2 regions of the Actinoplanes sp. NPDC020271 genome follow, and region 2 is predicted to be linked to the other one. Evidence: riboswitches for the same ligand, from Rfam matches in the RefSeq annotation. Region 2 holds a riboswitch; the other holds the start of a gene.
The links. A riboswitch is a leader RNA that binds a small molecule or an ion and turns the genes downstream of it on or off. The one in region 2 is predicted to bind cyclic di-GMP.
Positions count from the first base shown of each region.

Region 1: it holds a riboswitch for cyclic di-GMP, as region 2 does, so the genes downstream of both, ACH442_RS28570 (hypothetical protein) here and ACH442_RS22835 (Calx-beta domain-containing protein) in region 2, are expected to answer to the same signal.

Region 1 is NZ_JBIRWQ010000014.1:166,127-176,095, reverse strand. It holds gene ACH442_RS28585 (nitrate- and nitrite sensing domain-containing protein) at 1-1,299, opposite strand, end outside; gene ACH442_RS28580 (hypothetical protein) at 1,900-3,366, shown strand; gene ACH442_RS28575 (ribonuclease domain-containing protein) at 3,440-3,871, shown strand; cyclic di-GMP riboswitch class I at 4,124-4,198, shown strand; gene ACH442_RS28570 (hypothetical protein) at 4,219-4,623, shown strand; gene ACH442_RS28565 (signal peptidase I) at 4,722-7,820, shown strand; gene thiC (phosphomethylpyrimidine synthase ThiC) at 7,796-9,322, opposite strand; gene thiD (bifunctional hydroxymethylpyrimidine kinase/phosphomethylpyrimidine kinase) at 9,385-9,969, opposite strand, start outside.
Region 2 is NZ_JBIRWQ010000010.1:78,738-88,706, forward strand. It holds gene ACH442_RS22825 (ABC transporter ATP-binding protein) at 1-924, shown strand, start outside; gene ACH442_RS22830 (ABC transporter ATP-binding protein) at 921-2,897, shown strand; gene ACH442_RS22835 (Calx-beta domain-containing protein) at 2,966-6,589, opposite strand; cyclic di-GMP riboswitch class I at 6,686-6,764, opposite strand; gene phoA (alkaline phosphatase) at 7,323-8,669, shown strand; gene ACH442_RS22845 (response regulator) at 8,899-9,516, opposite strand; gene ACH442_RS22850 (sensor histidine kinase) at 9,513-9,969, opposite strand, start outside.

The DNA of each region.
Region 1 (9,969 bases), on a different contig from region 2:
GCTGAGGAACATCGCGGAGACGCTGGTGCGCAGCGCGGCCTGTTCGGCGGCGACCCGGATGGCTTCCCGGTGCACCATGTTGAACGCCTCGGCGACCTGCCCGAACTCGTCGCGGTCGGGCAGCCGGATCGGGTCCCGGGTCTGCGCGACGATCCGGTCGACGCCGCCCTCGCCGAGGCTGTCGACGTCCTGGAGCCGGCTGACCGCGTCCGGCAGGTCGCGGTGGGCCACGGCGAGCGCGCCCTCCCGCAGGCGGCGCAGTGACAGGTGCAGGTTGCGACCCAGGTAGGCGGCGAGCGCGATGGCCGCGATCAGAACCATCAGGACCACGACGAACTCGAGGGTCGAGCGTCGGCTGGTGGCCGAGCTGTCGTCCTGGGCGATCCGGACGACCTCACCCTCCAGCCGGGTCTCGGTGCTTCGCAAAAGATCAAGGACTTGCGCGTACGCCTTCGTCAGCTCCTCCGCCGACGGTGCGCCCGCACCGGTCAGGCGGGTGACCATCCCGTCCGCTTTCGCCACCGCGGCGTCCGCGAGGGTCGACTCGACCACGCCGACCTGGTCGGTGGTGGCGATCTGCCGGAAGTCGTCGAGTGCTTCCTGCCGCGCGGCCTGCGCACCGATCAGTTGCTGTTGCCAGACGGCGCTGAGCTGGCCGGTGACCCGGACCACGTACGCGGCCGCCTCCTGATCCGCGGCGGCGGCCTGGACACGGGTGAACGCGGCGAGCGCGCGCAGCCCGTCGGCGACCGTTCCGGGCTCGGCGATCTGGCTGACCGTCTCGTCGTAGTCGGCCAGCCCGTCGAGCACCTCACTGTATTGCTGCACGGCGGTGGCGACCGTCACGTCCTTGCGGGCGTTGACCGCCCCGCGGGTGTCGCTCAGGGCGCTGAGCCGTTCCTGGATCAGCGTCAGCCGGTCCTGCACCCGGGCCGGCACCTCCTGGATTCCGGCGCGGTCCCGGCGGAACGTCTGCGCCTGGGCATCGGTGGCCACGACCGCGTTCCGGAAGCTGTCCCGTGACGCGTCCGGCGAGGCCAGGAACGCGGCGGCGGCCATCCGTTCCTGGTGCAGCAACCGGCTGAGCCCGGACAGGTCGGTGCCGAGCTGCGTGAGGCCGGCGACCCGGCCGGCGTCGGTGGCCCGGCCACGCACCTCGATCAGGCGCACCGAGGCCAGCACGAGCACCGCGACCAGCGGGATGACCAGGATGCCGGCGACCTTGGCGCGGATGCGGGCGTCGCGCAGCCAAGGGAAGGGACCGCGTCGTACAGCCAGGCCCGAGGATCCCGTGCTCACGACATCTCCTTCGCGGTCGTCCCGCCTGGGCCCCGGATCACGAACGTCACCGCCGCCGCGGCGGCGTCCGGGGTCTGCGGTCCGGCCCCGTCCGGTGCGCGCAGCAAGGTTCGTGCCGAAAATGGCACGGCGGCGATTTCATCAGACCCTCGACGGTTTTGGGAAGCCTGGATCCTCCCGGAATCCACCCGGCTGTCCGGGTGGTAACCGCGCGCGAGAGCGGCGCGCACCAGGGACTGTGGGGTTGACGTGCGCGAATACCTCATCCGCGACCGATTCCGCGGTCACGGCAACCGAACACCATCACGATTCCAACCACTATGTGAGAGTCCTGTCCCGCGCCTGACGAACCCGCGGCTTCTGAGCAGGGGTCTCACGTTCGCAAGGATTGGCACGATGCGACGGACTCGTTGTCCGTGCCGGACAGTGTCCACTCTGGAGCGCCGGTACCGCAACTATCCCGTACGTCGTTTTGAAGTGACCCACCGTGACGCTAGGTTATCGATGTATTTCGATTGATGAAGATCCAGACTTTAGGCTGCCTTAAGAAGCCACGTCTCCACTGGCGTGACCGCCGCCGGATTCCGTAACGTGCCCGGCATGGCAATTCGGAGCTGGGTGAAGCTGCTGGCCGCCACCGCCACGGCCGCCGCGGTGGTCGGAGCCGGCCAACTCGGCATCGCCTACGGGCTCGGCATCGTCCGGCTGGACCTCACCCTCGACGTCACTGCGCGTGATCAATGGACCGCACAGCTCGCCTGGGTCTCGTGGATCACGATGACCGCCGCCGCCCTCGGCGCAACCGTCGCCATCGGGCTCCTGCCCCGCTGGCGCGACCGCCCGCTCGGCGCCGGCAGCGCACTGGCCGTCGGGCTCGCCGGCGGGCTCGGCTCCCTCGCCGTCCTGCCACTGACCATGCAGCCGGCCCGCGAAGCACAGGTCAGCGGCGTGCAGCCGGCCCTGGTGATCGGCATCGCGGCCGGGCTCGGCGCCGCCGCCGGTCTCTTCGCCGGGTGGGCCGCCGCCGCCAAACCGGCCGCGCGCTGGAACGTGACGACGCTGAGCCTGCTGATGTGGGTCGTCGCGCTGGTCTCGATCGGCCCGTCGCTGCGCCCCGGCCACGACCCGGCCGCGGTCCGTCTCGGCGTGCTGAGCGGCACCCTCATCCCGTCCGCCCTGGCCTCGCACACCGCCTTCCTGACCATGCCGACGCTGGCCCTGCTGGCCGGCCTGGTGATCGGGTTCGTCGCCCGCGGCCACCGGGTGTCGATGCCGGCCGCCGGTCTCGCCGGGCTGGCCGGTCCGGCCCTGCTCACGGCGGCTTACCTGGTGGCCGGCCCGGAGCTGGGCGCGGCCGGGTTCCAGGACGACCCGTACTGGTCGGCGATGACCGCGTGCGGCGCCGGCGTGCTCGGCTCGGTCCTCGCGGCTCTCGTCCGCGGCACCCCCGCAACCGCAACCGCGACCGCCCCGGCCCCGGCCGCTGCGACCGCCCCCGCCGCCGCCCCGGCCGCTGCGACTGCCCCCGCCGCCGCCCCGGTCCCGGCACCGGCACCGCTGCCCAAGCGCGACGCTCCCGCTCAGTCGGCGATCGCGCAGGCCGCGGCCGCCGCCGCGCAACGCCCCGAACACGAGCTGCGCCCCTCGGACACCGGCGTCATCGCGCCCGGCACCCCGAACAACCCGTTCGCCGGCGGCAGCGGCAGCCCGTTCCGCTCCGGCACGCCGTTCCCGCCCCAGCCGGCCCCCGTCCAGCCGCCGCCGCAGGCACCGGCCCCGGAGAACCCGCCGCGTTTCTCCGGCCAGCAGCCACGGCCGGCGTCCGGGTACTCCGCCCGGCGTTCCGGACCGCCCGCTTCGCCTCAAGCCCGGAGCGGAGACGGTTTCGACGGCTTCGCGGCCGGCCGGGCCGGGTCGATCACCGCCGAGCAGCCCCGGATCCCCGCCGCCCGCGGCCCGGTCGTCGAGCCGACCTCGATCAGCGGGCCGTACCCGACCGGTCCCGCGCGCAAGCCCGGCCAGGACAATGACTATGTCGATTGGGTGAGCGGCCTGGGCGGCCAGTAAAGCATTCGTAAACTCCGATGGAATGATGCGTCTGGGAGGTACCGCGGAGCCGTCGGGTAATACACGATTCTCGATGTCCGGGCCCCATCCCCTCGGCATCTCGGAGAGTCACATGCCCCGCGTCCGCAAACTCCTGCTCAGCCTCGCCCTGATCCTCGGGCTGGCCGGAACCGGCCTCGCCGTCCCCGCGGCCGCCCAGGCCGCCGTCTACCAGACGTGCACGATCAGCCGCTGCTCGGCCGCGCGCACCGCTTTCACCGGCTGGCAGACCCTCGGCTGGCCGCTGAGCTCAGGCTGGTACTCCTGGCCCTACGGCAACTACAACTACACCGGCGGCACGTTCCAGAACCGTGAGGGCTACCTGCCGACCGCCACCTACAACGAATACGACGTCTACTCCCGCGCTCGCGGTGCCTCGCGCGACGCCTACCGCATCGTGGTCAACCGCAGCACGAAGGTCGCCTACTTCACTCCGGATCACTACGTGACCTTCTACAAGCTCTGAACCATCATTCGGTACGCGATGAGCGCCCCCGCGGCGGCCGCCCCTTGACGGCCGCCGCGTCGTATTAGTCCCCCGACCCGCGCCGTTGCCGCATTGTTCGCCGGGACCCGCAACCCGCCCGCAACCGCTAGCACCCCGAAGGCGCTCAGGTGGGCAAACCCCGAAATTCAGACCAGGCAATTCTCGGCTAATGCTTAGCCGGAGCACCGTCACGGTCGAACAACCTGGCGCCAGGGGATAACGAAGTCCGCTCGGCGATAAGGGCAAACCCGGCGCGAGCCGGGGACGCAAAGCCACAGGACCCACGAGGTCGGCTGGGCTACCACCGAACGAACAGGGGAACAGATATGAAGAGCATCCTCCAGCTTGTTGGCGGGGTCGCTGTTGCTGGTGCGGTTGCCGCCGGAAGCACCGCCTTCACCGCCGCTGGTCTAACCAACGGCGCCGGCACTGTCGTCGGCGGTGGCAAGCTGAGCGCCTTCAACGTCGTCGGTGCTCAGCTCGGCTCGGTCAAGTTCGGCTACGTCTCGGGCAACGCCGACCAGATCAACAAGATCTTGATGACCATCACCGATGGCACCAACCCGCTGACCACCGGCACCATGTCGGTCACCGTGACCACCACCGGCGGAACGGCGAGCCTGACGCCGACGTGCAGCTACGTGTCGGGTTCGTCAGCCTGGGTGTGCGCGGACAGCACGAACTACTGGACTGGCCTCGGCACCATCGCGGTCAACTACGAAACCGCTTAATTCCGACCTCCGCTCGCCTTGAGCGGCAGATATCCGAGAACCCGACGCGTCTCCGGACTTATCCTCGGGCTATCCAAGGCCTGACCCGACGCCTCGCCATGGCCGCCATCTCCGTGATGGCGGCCATCGGCGTGTGGGCGATCAGCACCCACCGGATCTCCTACGTCGTTACTCACGGCGTCAGCATGCAGCCCCTCTACCACGCCGGAGATCTTGTACTCGTCATAAAGGCCGATTCATACAAGGTCGGGGACATAGCTGCTTACCATGGTCTTCACGGCCGGGTCGAGGTCCTGCACCGAATCATCGGCGGTGACGCCGCATCAGGATACAGCTTCAAAGGCGACAACAATAAATTCGTCGACAGCGACGAGCCAACCGCCGATCAACTAATCGGACGAGCGGTTCTGCACATCCCCCACGGCGGAGTCTGGCTGAAGCCACTGATCAGCCCGACCGGCCTTGGCATGCTGGGTTTCCTGACCATCAGCGGCGGCACGACGGCGGCCAAGTCCCGGCGCGACATTGGACGCGGTCGACATAAAAAGAAAGTGAAGGGTATGGCTGGCCAAGGCGGCTCTTGGGCAGCGGCCGCGGTCATCATCAAGGCCGTCAGCCGCCTTCATCCCGTCGTTCGCGTGCTCGCCGTCATGACCGCCCTGTCCGCAGCAGCGGGAGTTCTCCTAGGTGTACTGGGTTGGATGCAGCCGACCAACCAGACAACACCGAGCAGCTCACAGGTCGGCGAATCGATGACATTTTCGTACTCAGCCAAGGTTCAACGGTCGGCTGCGTATGACGGATCCGTTGCCTACTCGCCTGATCCGATCTATCGGAATCTTGCAAACTTCGTCAATCTGCAACTGCAATACCAGGGTGAACCTGGACGCATCAGCGTCGGCGCCCGGCTCTCCTCACCGATTGGTTGGCATTCCACCATCCAGCTGTCTCAGCCTCGCGAATTCACCGCCGAACGCTACACAGGCACGGTTCTGCTTGACCTCAATGGCTTCGACGACCGTATACAGTCAGCTGTCAAGGCGATCGGAGCAGATCTCGGCCAGGTGACTCTCACCGTGACTGCCCACGTCGAGCGCAACGACGGCTCGACCTTCGAGCCGCAACTCGCTCTTACCTTCAGCGAGCTTCAACTTGCCCTGGCGAACGGACCGACGAGCTTGGTGGTAAGCCAGTCTGGCTCAACCTCGGGCGGAGGGATCTATCCGCGGCAGATCAGTGTGCTGGGGCGGGATTTGATGACCGCGGGTGAGGCTCGCAAGTATGCCGTCTGGCTGCTGCTGGTGGCCGTCGCCGGGGCGATCGGGATCGGGCTGATGGCGCTGCGGCAGGTGCCGCTGGCTACCCGGGCGCAGATCCAGCGCCGCTATGGGCACCTGCTCGTCCCGGTTGAGCCGATGGACAGCAAGCAAGGGGAAACGGTCGTCACCGTGGCGTCGGTGCCGGCGCTGGTGAAGCTGGCCGAGAAGTACGGGCAGATGATCCTCACCTGGACCCGTTCCGACGGCGCAGATGACTTCGTGGTTCGGGATGACGGGGTCATCTACCGATATCGGATCGTGTCGCCTCGACCGGCGACTGCTGAGCCGCCGCTTTCCAGGATGCCGCATCCGGCCCGCCGGGCTCAGAAGTCGGCCGCGCTCGGGATCGCTTCGGTGATCGGTTCGCCTGCGCAGGCGGCCGTGGCGGCGCCTGCTCCGGAACCGTCGGATGATTTCGTGGAGAAGGTCGCTGAGCCGCCTTCTGACCGGCCGGAGACCTCCGAGCCGCAGTTCACAGCGGCTCAGCCTCAGGGATCCGGCGGACTGCAGCCCACCACCGAGAAGGCCGAGGCCGCGGCGGAAGCCGAGAAGCCCGCCGCTGACGGACCGGCAGCGACTGCGGAAGCCGAGGCGGAGAGTCGGTCCAAGCCTGGGGATGACGCCACCCCGGCCGTTCCGGAGGTCGCCGAGCAGCCCGTCATCGCCGAGAAGCCCAGCGAGGCCGAGGCCATCGTTGCGGTCGAGCAGCTCCACGAGCCGGAGACCGCCGAAGTAGAGCAGCCGGCGGAGGGCGGACCTGCCGCCGAACGACCGGGTGAGGCGGGCACGATCGCCGAGCAGCCGGCCGAGGCGGGCACGACCGCGGAACAACCGGCTGACCTCGTCACGGTCGCTGGGCGACTCGCCCAGGCAGAGCAGCCCATCGAGGCCACGCCCGTCACCGAGGCCGCATCGGTCACCGTGAACGTGGCCGAGCCGAGAACTGACGCCACCGACCCGACGGCCGCAGATTCGACGACCGCGGATTCGACCACCGCGGAGCCGGAACCCGATGCCGTACAGCCGACGACAGCGGAGCTGAAAGCCGATCCCGCGGAGCCGACACCGGAGCCGACGGAGGCCACGACCGTCGACCGGGCGGAGCCGCCGGCCCGGCGCCCACGGAAGCGTCCCGCGAAGGCGGCACCGAAGACCGCGGCGGACCCGCAGGCGGTGACGGCTCCTGGGGCCGGTGACGGGCTTTCCACCGAGGTCAGCGCCACCGATCAGGCGGTGGGCGCGGCTATGGCCGTACGGGAAGAAGAGCGGGAAGCGGGAAGCGCGCCTCAGCCGCAGAAGCAGACTGCCCGCCGCAAGCCGCGGGCCCGCAAGGCCGTCGCCGCAGCCCCGGCCGCCAAGCAGGCGGAGACCGCGCCCAAGCCCGCCACCACGCGCCGCAAGGCAGCCCCGAAGCCCGCCGCCGGGAGCGAGGCGCCTGCACCCGCCCGAAGCACGGCGCTCAAAAAAGCCGACAGCACGGCGCTCAAAAAAGCCGACAGCACGGCGCCCCAAATGGCCGACGGCAGGGCGTCCGAGAAAGCCGCCAGTGCGGCGCCTGACGAAGCCGACAGCACTGCGTCCGGGGAAGCCGAGAGCGCGACCCCCGAGGCGACCACCCCAGCGGGCGAGATCCACGAGACCCCGGAACCGACCACCGACCGGAAGAAGGCGGAAGTTCTCGCCGCGGAACGAAAGGCAGCCGAGGAGTTGGCCGAGCGCAACCTAGCCCTGGAAGAAGCCATCACTCGTAAGGCCGAGGAGGATCAGGCCGCCGCGGACCGGGCCCGTAAGGAGCGTGTCGCGAAGCGCACCGCCTCACGGGACCCGGTCTTCGACTTCCTCCCGAAGAAGGATCAGGAGGAGGTCACCGGCAGGTAGACGCGACCGCCGGCGTCGACGAACTCGGTCGATTTGGCTTTCATGCCGGCCGCCCGCAGTTCGTGGCTGATTTTCATCGAGCAGAATTTGGGCCCGCACATGGAGCAGAAGTGCGCGGTTTTGGCGGGCGCCGCGGGCAGGGTCTCGTCGTGGTACGACCGCGCGGTTTCCGGGTCGAGGGCCAGTTCGAACTGGTCCTCCCACCGGAAGTCGAACCGGGCGTGCGACAGCGCGTCGTCCCATGCTTGTGCGCCGGGGTGGCCTTTGGCCAGGTCCGCCGCGTGGGCCGCGATCTTGTACGCGATCATTCCGGCTTTGACGTCTTCCTTGTTCGGCAGGCCGAGGTGTTCTTTCGGGGTGACGTAGCAGAGCATCGCGGTTCCGAACATGCCGATCATCGCGGCGCCGATCGCGGACGTGATGTGGTCGTAGGCGGGCGCGATGTCGGTGGCCAGCGGTCCGAGGGTGTAGAACGGCGCCCCGGCGCACAACTCCTGCTGCAGGTCGACGTTCTCCTTGATCTTGTGCATCGGCACGTGGCCGGGGCCTTCGACCATCACCTGTACGTCGTACTCCCAGGCGATGTGCGTCAGTTCGCCCAATGTCCGCAGCTCGGCGAACTGGGCTTCGTCGTTGGCGTCGGCGATCGATCCGGGGCGCAGTCCGTCGCCGAGGGAGAACGTGATGTCGTACTCCCGGAAGATCTCGCACAGTTCGCGGAAGTGCTCGTAGAGGAAGTTCTGCCGGTGTCCGGCGAGACACCAGGCCGCCATGATCGACCCGCCGCGCGACACGATGCCGGTGACCCGTTCGGCGGCCAGCGGCACGTACTCCAGAAGAACGCCCGCGTGGATCGTCATGTAGTCGACGCCCTGTTCGGCTTGCTCGATCACGGTTTCCCGGAACAGTTCCCAGTTCAGCTTGAGCGGGTCGCCGTTGACCTTCTCGAGTGCCTGGTAGATCGGCACGGTCCCGATCGGCACCGGCGAGTTCCTCATGATCGACTCGCGGGTCTCGTGGATCCGCGGCCCGGTGGAGAGGTCCATCACGGTGTCCGCGCCCCACCGGGTGGCCCAGGTGAGCTTCTCGACCTCTTCGGCGACCGACGACGTGACCGCCGAGGTGCCGATGTTCGCGTTGACCTTCACCAGGAACTTCGACCCGATGATCATCGGCTCGGACTCGGGGTGGTTGCGGTTGACCGGCAGCACGGCGCGACCGGCGGCGATCTCGTCACGCACGACTTCCGGTGAGACGTTCTCGCGGACCGCGACGAACTCCATCTCCGGCGTGACGTCCCCGGCTCGCGCCGCCGCGAGTTGCGTCCGCCCGTCCCACCACGGTTTCCGCAGCGGCGGCAGCCCGACCGTGGGTTCGCTGCCCGGGCCGGACGTGTCGTAGAGCCGCACCGGCGGGTTGTCGCCGGTCAGCACCACCTCGGTGAACGGCACCCGGATCTCCGGACGGGAGCCTTCCACGTAGACCTTGCGCCTCATGATTATTTCCTCCCAGATAGGTGCAAAACCGGCATCAGATGGCAGTAAGGACCCAGAAAAGGGCCGGTCTAGTTGAAAAAGTGGTCGAGTGGCCCGGGCCCGGCGCCCAGCTCCCACCCGGCGCCGCCGCGCAGCGCGCCGGTCACGTACTCCTTCGCCGCCGCGATCGCCTCCGGCACCGGATCACCCAGCGCCAGCCGCACCGCGATCGCGGACGAGAACGTGCACCCGGATCCGTGGTTGTTCCGCGTCGGCACGGCCTCCCCACGCAGTTCGGTGATCACGCCGCCGTGCCAGAGCACGTCGACCGCGAGCTCGCTGCCGGTCACCACCACGGCGCGCGGCCCGGTCCCGGCCAGGCGAGCCGCTGCCGCGGCCATCTCCGAGGTGGTCCCGGCGCGCCCTCCGACGAGGGCGGCGGCTTCCTGCCGGTTCGGCGTCACGACTTGCGCATACGGCATGAGCACCGACACCACCGCGGCATCCCCGAGCCGGCTTCCGGAGGTGGACACCAGCACCGGGTCCACGACCAGGTTCGGCAGGTCCGCGGCCCGGTCGGCGATCACCTTCGCGACGGCCGGATCCGCGATCATCCCGACCTTGACCGCAGCCACCGGCAGATCGGTGAGCACGGCGTCGAGTTGTGCAGCCAC
Region 2 (9,969 bases):
GGCGCGCTGACCGCGTTCCTCAGCTACCTGATGCAGATCCTGATGTCGATCATGATGGCCACCTTCATGTTCATCATGATCCCGCGGGCCGAGGTCTGTGCCGAGCGCATCCAGGAAGTGACCGGGACCGACACCTCGGTGACGCCGCCTGCGGCGCCGATCACCGAGGTGACCAGGCACGGCGAGTTGGAACTCAAGGCGGTCAGCTTCCGCTATCCCGGGGCTGAGGCCGCGGTGCTTTCCGATGTACGTCTTGTCGCCCGGCCCCGGGAGGTGACGGCGATCATCGGGTCCACCGGCAGCGGCAAGACCACCCTGCTCAACCTGATCCCCCGGCTCTTCGACGTGAGCGAGGGCGAAGTGCTGGTCGACGGCGTGGACGTCCGCCGGCTCGACCTGGATCTGTTGTCCCGGCTGGTCGGGATCGTGCCGCAGCGGCCGTACCTGTTCACCGGCACGGTCGCGACCAACCTGCGCTACGGCAACCCGGACGCCACCGACGACGAGCTCTGGGAAGCCCTGGAGATCGCCCAGGCCAAGGGCTTCGTCGAGGCGATGGAGGGGCAGCTCGACGCCCCGATCGCGCAGGGCGGGACGAACGTCTCCGGCGGTCAGCGGCAGCGGCTGGCCATCGCCCGCACGCTGGTGCACCGGCCCGAGATCTACCTGTTCGACGACTCGTTCTCGGCGCTGGACTACGCCACCGACGCGGCACTGCGGGCCGCCCTCACCGAGTACATCGCGGACGCGACCGTGGTGATCGTGGCCCAGCGGGTCAGCACGATCCGGGACGCCGACCGGATCGTCGTGCTCGACGACGGCAAGGTCGTCGGCACGGGCACTCATGAGGAGCTCATGGACGGCAATCCGACGTACCGGGAAATTGTTCTTTCTCAGCTCACGGAGCAGGAGGCCGCCGCATGACCGCGCCCAACCGGCCGCCCGCGCGGCCCATGGGCGGCCCGCCGGCCGCCCGGATGATGATGGGAGCCGGCGGCCCGCCGGAGAAACTGCAGGACTTCAAGGGTTCCACCAAGCGGCTGCTCGGCATGCTCAAACCGCAACGGGCGCTGGTCGGGCTGGTGCTGATCTTCGGCATAGCGTCGGTCTTCCTGTCCGTGCTCGGCCCGCGGCTGCTCGGTCACGCCACCGACGTCATCTTCGACGGTGTCGTCGGCAAGAAACTGGGTGCGTCGCTGCCGCCCGGCACCACCAAGGAACAGGCCGTCGAACTGCTGCGCCAGCACGGCGACACGAAGACGGCCGACCTGCTCTCCGGGATGAACGACGTGATCCCCGGCCAGGGCATCGACTTCGACCGGCTGATGCACGTGCTGGCCGGGGTGGTCGTCGTCTACCTGTTCGCCTGGGTGTTCGGCGTGCTCCAGGGCCGGATCACCGCGCGGGTCGTGCAGACCGCCGTCTTCGACCTGCGCAACCAGGTGGAGGCGAAGCTGTCCCGGCTGCCGCTGTCGTACTTCGACAAGCAGGCGCGCGGCGAGGTGCTGAGCCGGGCCACCAACGACACCGACAACATCGCGCAGACCCTGCAGCAGACGTTCGCCCAGCTCATCACCGCACTGCTGACGGTTGTGGGCGTACTGGGAATGATGTTCTGGATCTCTCCGCTCCTCGCGTTGATCGCCCTGGTCACCATTCCGGTCTCGTTCTTCCTGACCAAGGCCATCGGCAAACGGGCGCAGCCGCAGTTCGTCGCCCAGTGGAAGACGACCGGCCAGCTCAACGGGCACATCGAGGAGATGTTCACCGGGCACTCGCTGGTCAAGGTGTTCGGCCGGCAAGGCGAGGCCTCAGAAACCTTCCGGGAGCACAACGACAAGCTGTTCGCGTCCAGCTTCCGCGCACAGTTCATCTCCGGCCTGATCCAGCCGGCCATGATGTTCATCAGCAACGTGAACTACGTGCTGGTCGCGGTCGTCGGTGGCCTGCGGGTGGCGTCCGGCACCCTGTCTCTCGGCGACGTGCAGGCGTTCATCCAGTACTCGCGGCAGTTCAGCCAGCCACTGACCCAGGTGGCCAGCATGGCGAACCTGGTGCAGTCCGGGGTGGCCTCGGCCGAGCGGGTGTTCGCGCTGCTCGACGCGCCCGAGCAGACCCCGGACCCGGCACCGGTCGACCTCCCCCGGGTCGAAGGGCGCGTCGCGTTCGAGAACGTGTCGTTCCGCTACACGCCGGACAAGCCGCTGATCGAGAACCTGTCGCTCACCGTCGAACCCGGACAGACCGTCGCCATCGTCGGACCCACCGGCGCCGGCAAGACGACGCTGGTCAACCTGCTGATGCGGTTCTACGACGTGACCGGTGGGCGGATCACGCTCGACGGCGTCGACATCGCGTCGATGCCCCGGGAACAGCTGCGGGAACAGATCGGGATGGTGCTCCAGGACACGTGGCTGTTCGGGGGGACGATCGCGGAGAACCTGGCGTACGGGGCGGATTCCCACGACCAGGAGGCAGTGGTCCGCGCCGCCGAAGCCGCACACGTCGACGGGTTCGTGCGGATGCTCGCCGAAGGCTACGACACCAAGATCGACGAGGAGGGGTCGAACGTCAGCGCCGGTCAGAAACAGCTGATCACCATCGCGCGGGCGTTCCTGGCCGAGCCCAGCATCCTGATCCTCGACGAAGCCACCAGCTCCGTCGACACCCGGACCGAAGTGCTGATCCAGCGGGCCATGAACACGCTGCGGACCGGGCGGACCAGCTTCGTCATCGCCCACCGGCTCTCCACCATCCGCGACGCGGACCTGATCCTCGTCATGGAGAACGGGACCATCGTGGAACAAGGGACGCACGATCAGCTGATCGAGGCGGACGGGGCGTATGCGCGGTTGTACTCGGCGCAGTTCGCCCAGGCCGTCGCCGAAGTGGACTGACCTCCTCCGGGACAAGGCGACGGGGGCGGCCTCACGGCCGCCCCCGTCTTCTTCGGGTCAGATGATGCTTACTTGATGGTGATGGTCTTCGTGGCCGAGTAGCCGGCGTTGATGCCCATGCCGGTGTTGCCGGAGACCAGGGCGCGCAGCGTCAGCTTCGTACCCGACTTGAAGCTCCAGGTGCCCTTGTAGCCGCTGGAGGTCGTCTTGCCGGACGCGACCGTCACCCACTTGCTGCCACTCTTGCGCTGGATGGTGACCGTCTGGCCGGCAGCCTTCGGGTTACCACCCACCATGGCGACGAGCTTGCCCTTGGTCGTGGACACCGCCAGCGACGGAGCCTGGGTCAGCTTGACCGTCCGGACCGACGTGGTGCCGGCGTCGGTCGCGGCGTAGAACGCCCAACCCGTGCTGACCGACCGCGTGAAGCGGTACATGCCGTCGGGGCCGGCCTTGACCGAACCGAGCTTCTTCAGGTCCTTCTTGTCGGTCTCGGGCAGCGCCGCGCCGAACAGCCAGACCTCGGCGCCCGGAGCCGCCTTGCCGGAGAGGACGACCGAGCCGGAGCCGGCCGCCGGGCCGGTCACCATCAGCGACGGCACCACCGGAGGCGTCATGTCGTCCGACTTGATCGTGACGGTGGCGTCCCCACTGATCACGCTGGCACCCTGCGGGCCGACTGCGCCGAGCCGGACCGAGAAGACCTCGTCGGGCTCCATGTCACGGTCGTTGATCAGCGGAACCTTGATGGTCCCGGTCATCGTGCCCGGCGGGATGGTCAGGACGCCCTTGGTCAGCTGGTAGTCCTTGCCGACCTTGGCCGTGCCGTCCGCGGTGTAGTACGGGATCGTCACGTTCTGGACCGTCGAGGTCGCGCTGCCGGTGAAGGCAAGCGTGACCGGGACCTCGGCCCACCCGTCCTTCTCGTTGGCCATGACGTCGTTGATGGTCACCGCCGGCGGCGTGTCCGTCGGGTCGTCCGCGATCTTGGCAGTTCCCGACGACGGCGCGAAGCCGCTCGGCGGGCTGGAGATCTCGCTGGCCGTGATGTCGATCGTCTCGGTCGGCTCGTTGATCGCGTCGTCGAGCACGGTGATGACCGGCGGCGTGTATCCACCCGCAGCCGCGGCGAAGTTGCCGGCCTTGTTGAGCGCGCCCGACTCGCCCGGCGCGACGTTGATGTCCGTGGTGGCCACGCTGTCCGGAACCGTGTAGTCGGCGTTCAGGGTGGCCGGGTTGGAGGCGCCCCCGCCGACACTGAAGCCGATGTGGTAGCGGTACTGCGAGGTGCCGACGATGGTGCCGGTCACCGGGATCGAACCACCCTCGGTGGCCGTGCCCAGCGCGAAGGTGAGCTTCGGCATCGCGTCGTCGTTGGCGACGGTCACCTTCGCGACGCTCTGCGTCGTGTCCAACGAGGTGGTCACGTTGGCAGCGCTGCCCGAGGTGGGGGCCAAGGTGACGTTGAACGTCTCGTCGTGCTCGTAGACCGTGTCGCCGTTGATCGGGACGTCGAAGTAACCGACGGTATCGCCGGCCTTGATCGTCGCGGTGGTGGCCGTCGGTGTGCTGAAGTCGTTCAGACCCAGCTCCAACGTACCACCGGTACCGGCGCTGCCGGACGGCGTGAAGCTGGCGTCGAACGAGACGTCGACCGCAGCGGGCCCGCTGAGCTTGACCGGAACCCGGGCAAGGGTCGTACCGGAGTCGCCCTCCTGCACCTTGATGTCCGAGGTGGTCCAGGTCGGCGGCAGGTCGTCGTCGTGGATGGTGAAGGTCTGCTCACCGAGCGAGGCATCGTCGACCACACCGGACGAACTGGTCACGACGAGCTTGAACGTCTCGTCGGGCTCGGCGTTCGTGTCTCCGATGATGGTGACCGGGATGGTCACGTCCTTGGTCGAGTCGGCCGGCACCGTGACCGTGCCGCTCTTGCCGATGAAGTCCGTGCCGTTCTTCGCGGTCCCGTCGGCGAAGCTGTAGTTCAGCGTGGCCGGCAGCGGCGAGGTGGTGGAGAACCGGACGTAGATCTTCTTGTCGGCCTGACCGGTGTTGCCCTCGGGGTAGGTCCGGCCGGCCACGTCGCCCGCACCCATCGAGGTGTTGGAGTACGTCAGCGCCTTGCCCGAGCCGGTGTCGGTGACCGTGCCGGTGGCGGTGGCCTTGGTGCCGAGCGTGGAAGTCGCGCCGCTGACCGGCTCACTGATCGTGACCTTGACGCCCTCCGGACCCTCGAACGTGGGCACGCCGCCCGGACTCGGGTTCGTCGTGGTCACCAGCGACAGGTTGGTGGTGGTGGCGTACTTCGCGATCATCACCGGCTGCGCCGTGGCCGGCGCGACAACATCGGTCGTGTCGGTCGACCCGTGGTTGTCGCTCGCCGTCACGGTGGCCGCGCCGACGGCCCCGTTCTGGGTGTCGCCGGTCGTCAGGTAGTTGAGCGTGACGCCCTTCTCCGACGGGTTGGTCACCGACAGCGGGAAGATCAGGCGGTTGCCCTCGACGACCGAGCCCGCGTCACCGATGGTGGCGACCGGCGTGGCGTCGTCGTCCTTGATGCCGATCTTCACCGAACTCTGGGCGGAGACGACCGCGCCGCCGAGCGTCGGGCGGCCGGCGTCCTTCTTGACGAGGAAGTACTGGGTGTCCGTCTCATCCGAGTTGTCATCCCAGAGCATCACGGTCGCCGTACCGGACGTCGCGTTCGCCGGGATGGTGATCGCCGCGTCGGCTCCCAGCGCGGTGTAGTCCCGGTTCACGCCGCCTTCGGAGGTCGCCATGTTCCCGGCGTAGTTGTCGCCCGCGTAGTCGGCCGTCTGGATCGGAATGGTGACGTCGTGCGGCTCCGGGTTCGTCGAGGTCGCGGTGATCGTCACCGCCTTCTGGGTCCCGCCGGCCGCTGTCTCCGCGACCGTCGTCGCGCCGCCCAGGACGATGTCATTGGTCGCGTCGGTCTGCCAGATCGTCCCAGTCCCGGTCGCCATGCCGGCCGGACCCGCGGCGTACAGCTCAAACGTCTCGTCGGCGTCACCGTCAGCAGTCGTGTCGACCGTCACCATGATGGTGTTGGTCCCACCGGCGGCCGTGCCGGGGAAGGTGTAGCTGGCGACACTCGGCGTCGCGCTGAAGTCCGTTCCCTTGACCGCCGTGCGGCTCAAGTTCTCGGCATGCCCAGCCGTACCGAAGTTCACCGCCCCCGACGACGTGGTCCCGGTATAGGTCACCGCGAAGCTGGCGGTTCCCCCTTCCCAGACACCGGCGGGAGCAACGGTGATATTGCTGGCCTTCGGATCGACGATCGTCGCCGTCGCGGTGGTCGAGTCGGACCCGGCCGTGGCGACCAGCTGGAATGTCTCGTAGCCCTCGCCCGCGGTGTCCGCAACCGTAGGGACGGTCACCACGATGGAGCCGGAACCAGAGAAAGCGTAGTCAGCGTTATTAGTGCCGGAGCCGCCCGGGACAGTCGGCAAGGTGGTGAAGTCGGTTCCGGTAGTCGCCGTGACGCCGTTCGTGGTGAAGGTGATGGTGCTCGACGGACCCGGGCCGGCATAGGTCACCGTGAAGCTGGCCGTTCCCCCTTCGTTGACGACGGGAGAGCTGATGCTGAGGCCTGTGATGGGGGCGGCGAGGGCCGGTGACGCGATGAACGTCGCGGGGACCAGGGCCACCGCCGACACCGCGACAGACGTCATAACTTGCCGGATTCGTTTACGTCCCCAGAATGTGAACGGCACTCGCTCGTGCGGCGCCGCTTGGATGGGTCGATGACGCATTCTCTTCCTGTCTCCTTCGGCGGCTGGGCAACCTCCAGCGGGGAGGTCCCTGGCTTTGCGTCCTCGTCACCCGACGAGGTTGCCTGTTCGGGTACCGCACCTTGGGGCGGTCGGGGCGCCGGTTGACCCGGCCCTCAGCAGCGCAAACACCGGACCGAAGGTCCTGGTGAGGCGGAGCCACCCGTAATTTAACCGGCATATCGGATTGTTTTCGGCGGAACGCGTATTTCGGGCGCAAGAACCTTCACGACGGAAAGGCGCCTCGCGCCACCTCGACGGGCGGGAAGCGGAAGGCCCGGGCGGGAGCCGGGCGACAAGCCGGGGCCGGACACCGGCGGATCGGTCCAGTCGCCGACGAGCCTGGCCCGCAGCGGCGACGGAACTCGGTCCCGCAGGCGCTCCCGTCCGATCACCGGCCACGGGCGTGAGGTCGAGAGCGAACCCGGATAAGCGCGTTGAGCTGCGGTTACGCGCCACCTGGCATTGAGTATGGCGGTCCTGGTAAGGACATATCCGGCTATTCGCGGTTTCCTGTGCCCATCGATGATCCGTCAGTTCCTGTTGACCGGCTGAGAACCTGCGGGACACTTGCCGTCAGCCCTCACCTGATGCCGTGTTGCGGGAAAGTCAACACATCAGGGAGTAGGCAACTATGCATATCCGAGGCCGGGCAGCGCTCGCCGCCGCCGCCGTCGCGATCGTGGCCGTCCCTTCCATGGCCATGGCCGGTGACTCGCACCCGGACAAGACCCGGGCCGCCGAGCACGCCATTCAGGGCGGCACCGCGCGCAACGTCATCCTGCTGATCGGGGACGGCATGGGCGACAGCGAGATCACCATCGCCCGCAACTACCAGGTCGGCGCGAACGGCCGCCTGGCGATGGACACGCTGCCGCTGACCGGGGCGTACACCACCTACGCGGTGCAGAAGGCGAACCCGGCACTGCCCGAGTACGTGACCGACTCGGCCGCGTCCGGCACCGGCTGGGCGACCGGCCACAAGACGTACAACGGCGCGATCTCGGTGCTGCCCGACGGCAAGCCGATGCCGACGATCCTGGAGCTGGCGAAGAAGGCCGGTTACCGGACCGGTGACGTGACCACCGCCGAGCTGCAGGACGCGACCCCGGCTGTGCTCGGCTCGCACGTCGTCGACCGTGGCTGCAAGGGGCCGCAGTCGATGAGCGCGTGCGCCGTCAACGACAAGGTCAACGGCGGCACCGGTTCGATCGCCGAGCAGCTCGTGCAGACCCGCCCGGACGTCCTGCTCGGCGGCGGCAAGGTCTTCTTCGACCAGACCGTCCAGGCCGGCGGCTTCAAGGGCAAGACCGTGACCGATCAGGCGAAGGCGGCCGGCTACCAGGTCGTCACCGACGCCGCCGGGCTGGCCAAGGCCTCCGGGAAGGCGCCGATCCTGGGCGCGTTCGCCCCGAACAACATGGACCTCGAGTGGGTCGGCCCGACCCCGACCAAGACCGGCACCGCCCCGGCCAAGTGCGCGACCAACACCGCCCGCACCGCCGCCCAGCCGCACCTGGTCGACATGGCCACCAAGGCCCTCGACGTTCTGGACCAGCAGTCCAAGCACTCCAAGAAGGGCTTCTTCCTGCAGATCGAGGGCGCCTCGATCGACAAGCAGGATCACGCCGCGAACCCGTGCGGCCAGATCGGTGAGACCGTCGCCTTCGACGCCGCGGTCAAGAAGGCCCTCGACTACCAGCGCACCCACCGCGACACGCTGGTCGTCGTCACCGCCGACCACGGCCACACCAGCCAGATCGTCGAGGCCGCCACGCTCGGCTACACCGCCACGCTGATCACGCACGACAACGCCACCATGACGATCAGCTACGCCACCTCCGAGATCACCGGCTCGCAGCAGCACACCGGCACCGAGGTCCGCATCGCCGCCGGTGGCCCGCAGGCCGCCAACGTCCTCGGCGTCACCAACCAGACCGACCTCTTCTACACGATGCGCCGCGCCCTCGGCATCCGCTGACGCCACCGCACCGCGTGAGGGCCGGGCCTGTCCCGGCCCTCACGTCATTCGACGATCAAATTCTTCATTGCCCATCTCCGCTGTGGTCCGGACCGTCGCTCCCGCGGGGACCCTTGCGGGCCTCGCAGGGCCGTGGCCGGCCCAGAACGCGAAACCCGCCAGGGCGACCTCCGTGGGTGGGCACGGTCAGAGCAGAAAACCCCGACGCCGGCCTCGCCGACCGGGGCGGTCAGAGGAGTTCGTGGCGCATGGCGGTGGTGACGGCGGCGGTGCGGTCGGCGACGTCCAGCTTGTTGAACACGCGCAGGAGGTGGGTTTTCACGGTCGCCTCCGAGATGAACAGGCGCTTGCCGATCTCCGCGTTGGTCAGCCCCGCCGCCACGAGCCGCAGCACCTCGGTCTCGCGTGCGGACAACGCCGGCGGGGCGGGGCTGCGCACCTGCCGGACCAGTGTGGACGCCACGCTGGGGGCGAGCACCGTCTCGCCGCGGGCGGCGGCTCGTACGGCGTCGGCCAGTTCGGCCGGGGACGCGTCCTTGAGCAGGTAGCCACTGGCGCCGGCTTCGATCGCGCGCAGGATGTCACGGTCCGACTCGTAGGTGGTCAGGACCATCACCTTGACGTCCCGGGCCGCGGCCAGGATCCGCCCGGTCGCCTCCACCCCGTCACCACCGGGCATGCGCAGGTCCATCAGCACGATGTCGGGCCGTTCCCGCAGGGCGATCTCGGTGCCCTCGGCTCCGTCGGACGCCTCGCCGATCACGGTCAGGTCGGGTTCGGCGTCGAGCATGCCGCGCAACCCCATCCGTACCACCGGATGGTCGTCGACGAGCAGGATCCGGATCACGAGGGGACCTCCAGTTCGATCGTGGTGCCGGTCTCCGGGTCGCTGCGCACGGTCAGCGTGCCGCCCACCTGCTCGGCCCGCTGGCGCATGCCGGACAGCCCGAACCCACCCGGCCCGGCCGGGTCGAACCCGCACCCGTCGTCGCGCACGACCACCCGCACCGACGCCGGAGAATACGCGAGCAGCACCGCCACCTCGTTCGCGTGAGCGTGCCGGCGCACGTTCGTCAGCGCCTCCTGGGTCGCCCGGAGCAGCACCACCTCGACGGGCGTCGGCAGGTCACGCGGGTCACCGGTGACCCGGAACCCGGCCGCGACACCGGTTTCCTCGGTGAAGCGGGACGCTTGGCGGCGTACCGAATCGAGAAGTCCCGAAGCCAGAGCGGAGGGTGAGAGGGCAGCGATGATGGCGCGGCTCTCGGCCAGGTTCTCCTTCGCGGTGCGGACCGCGAGC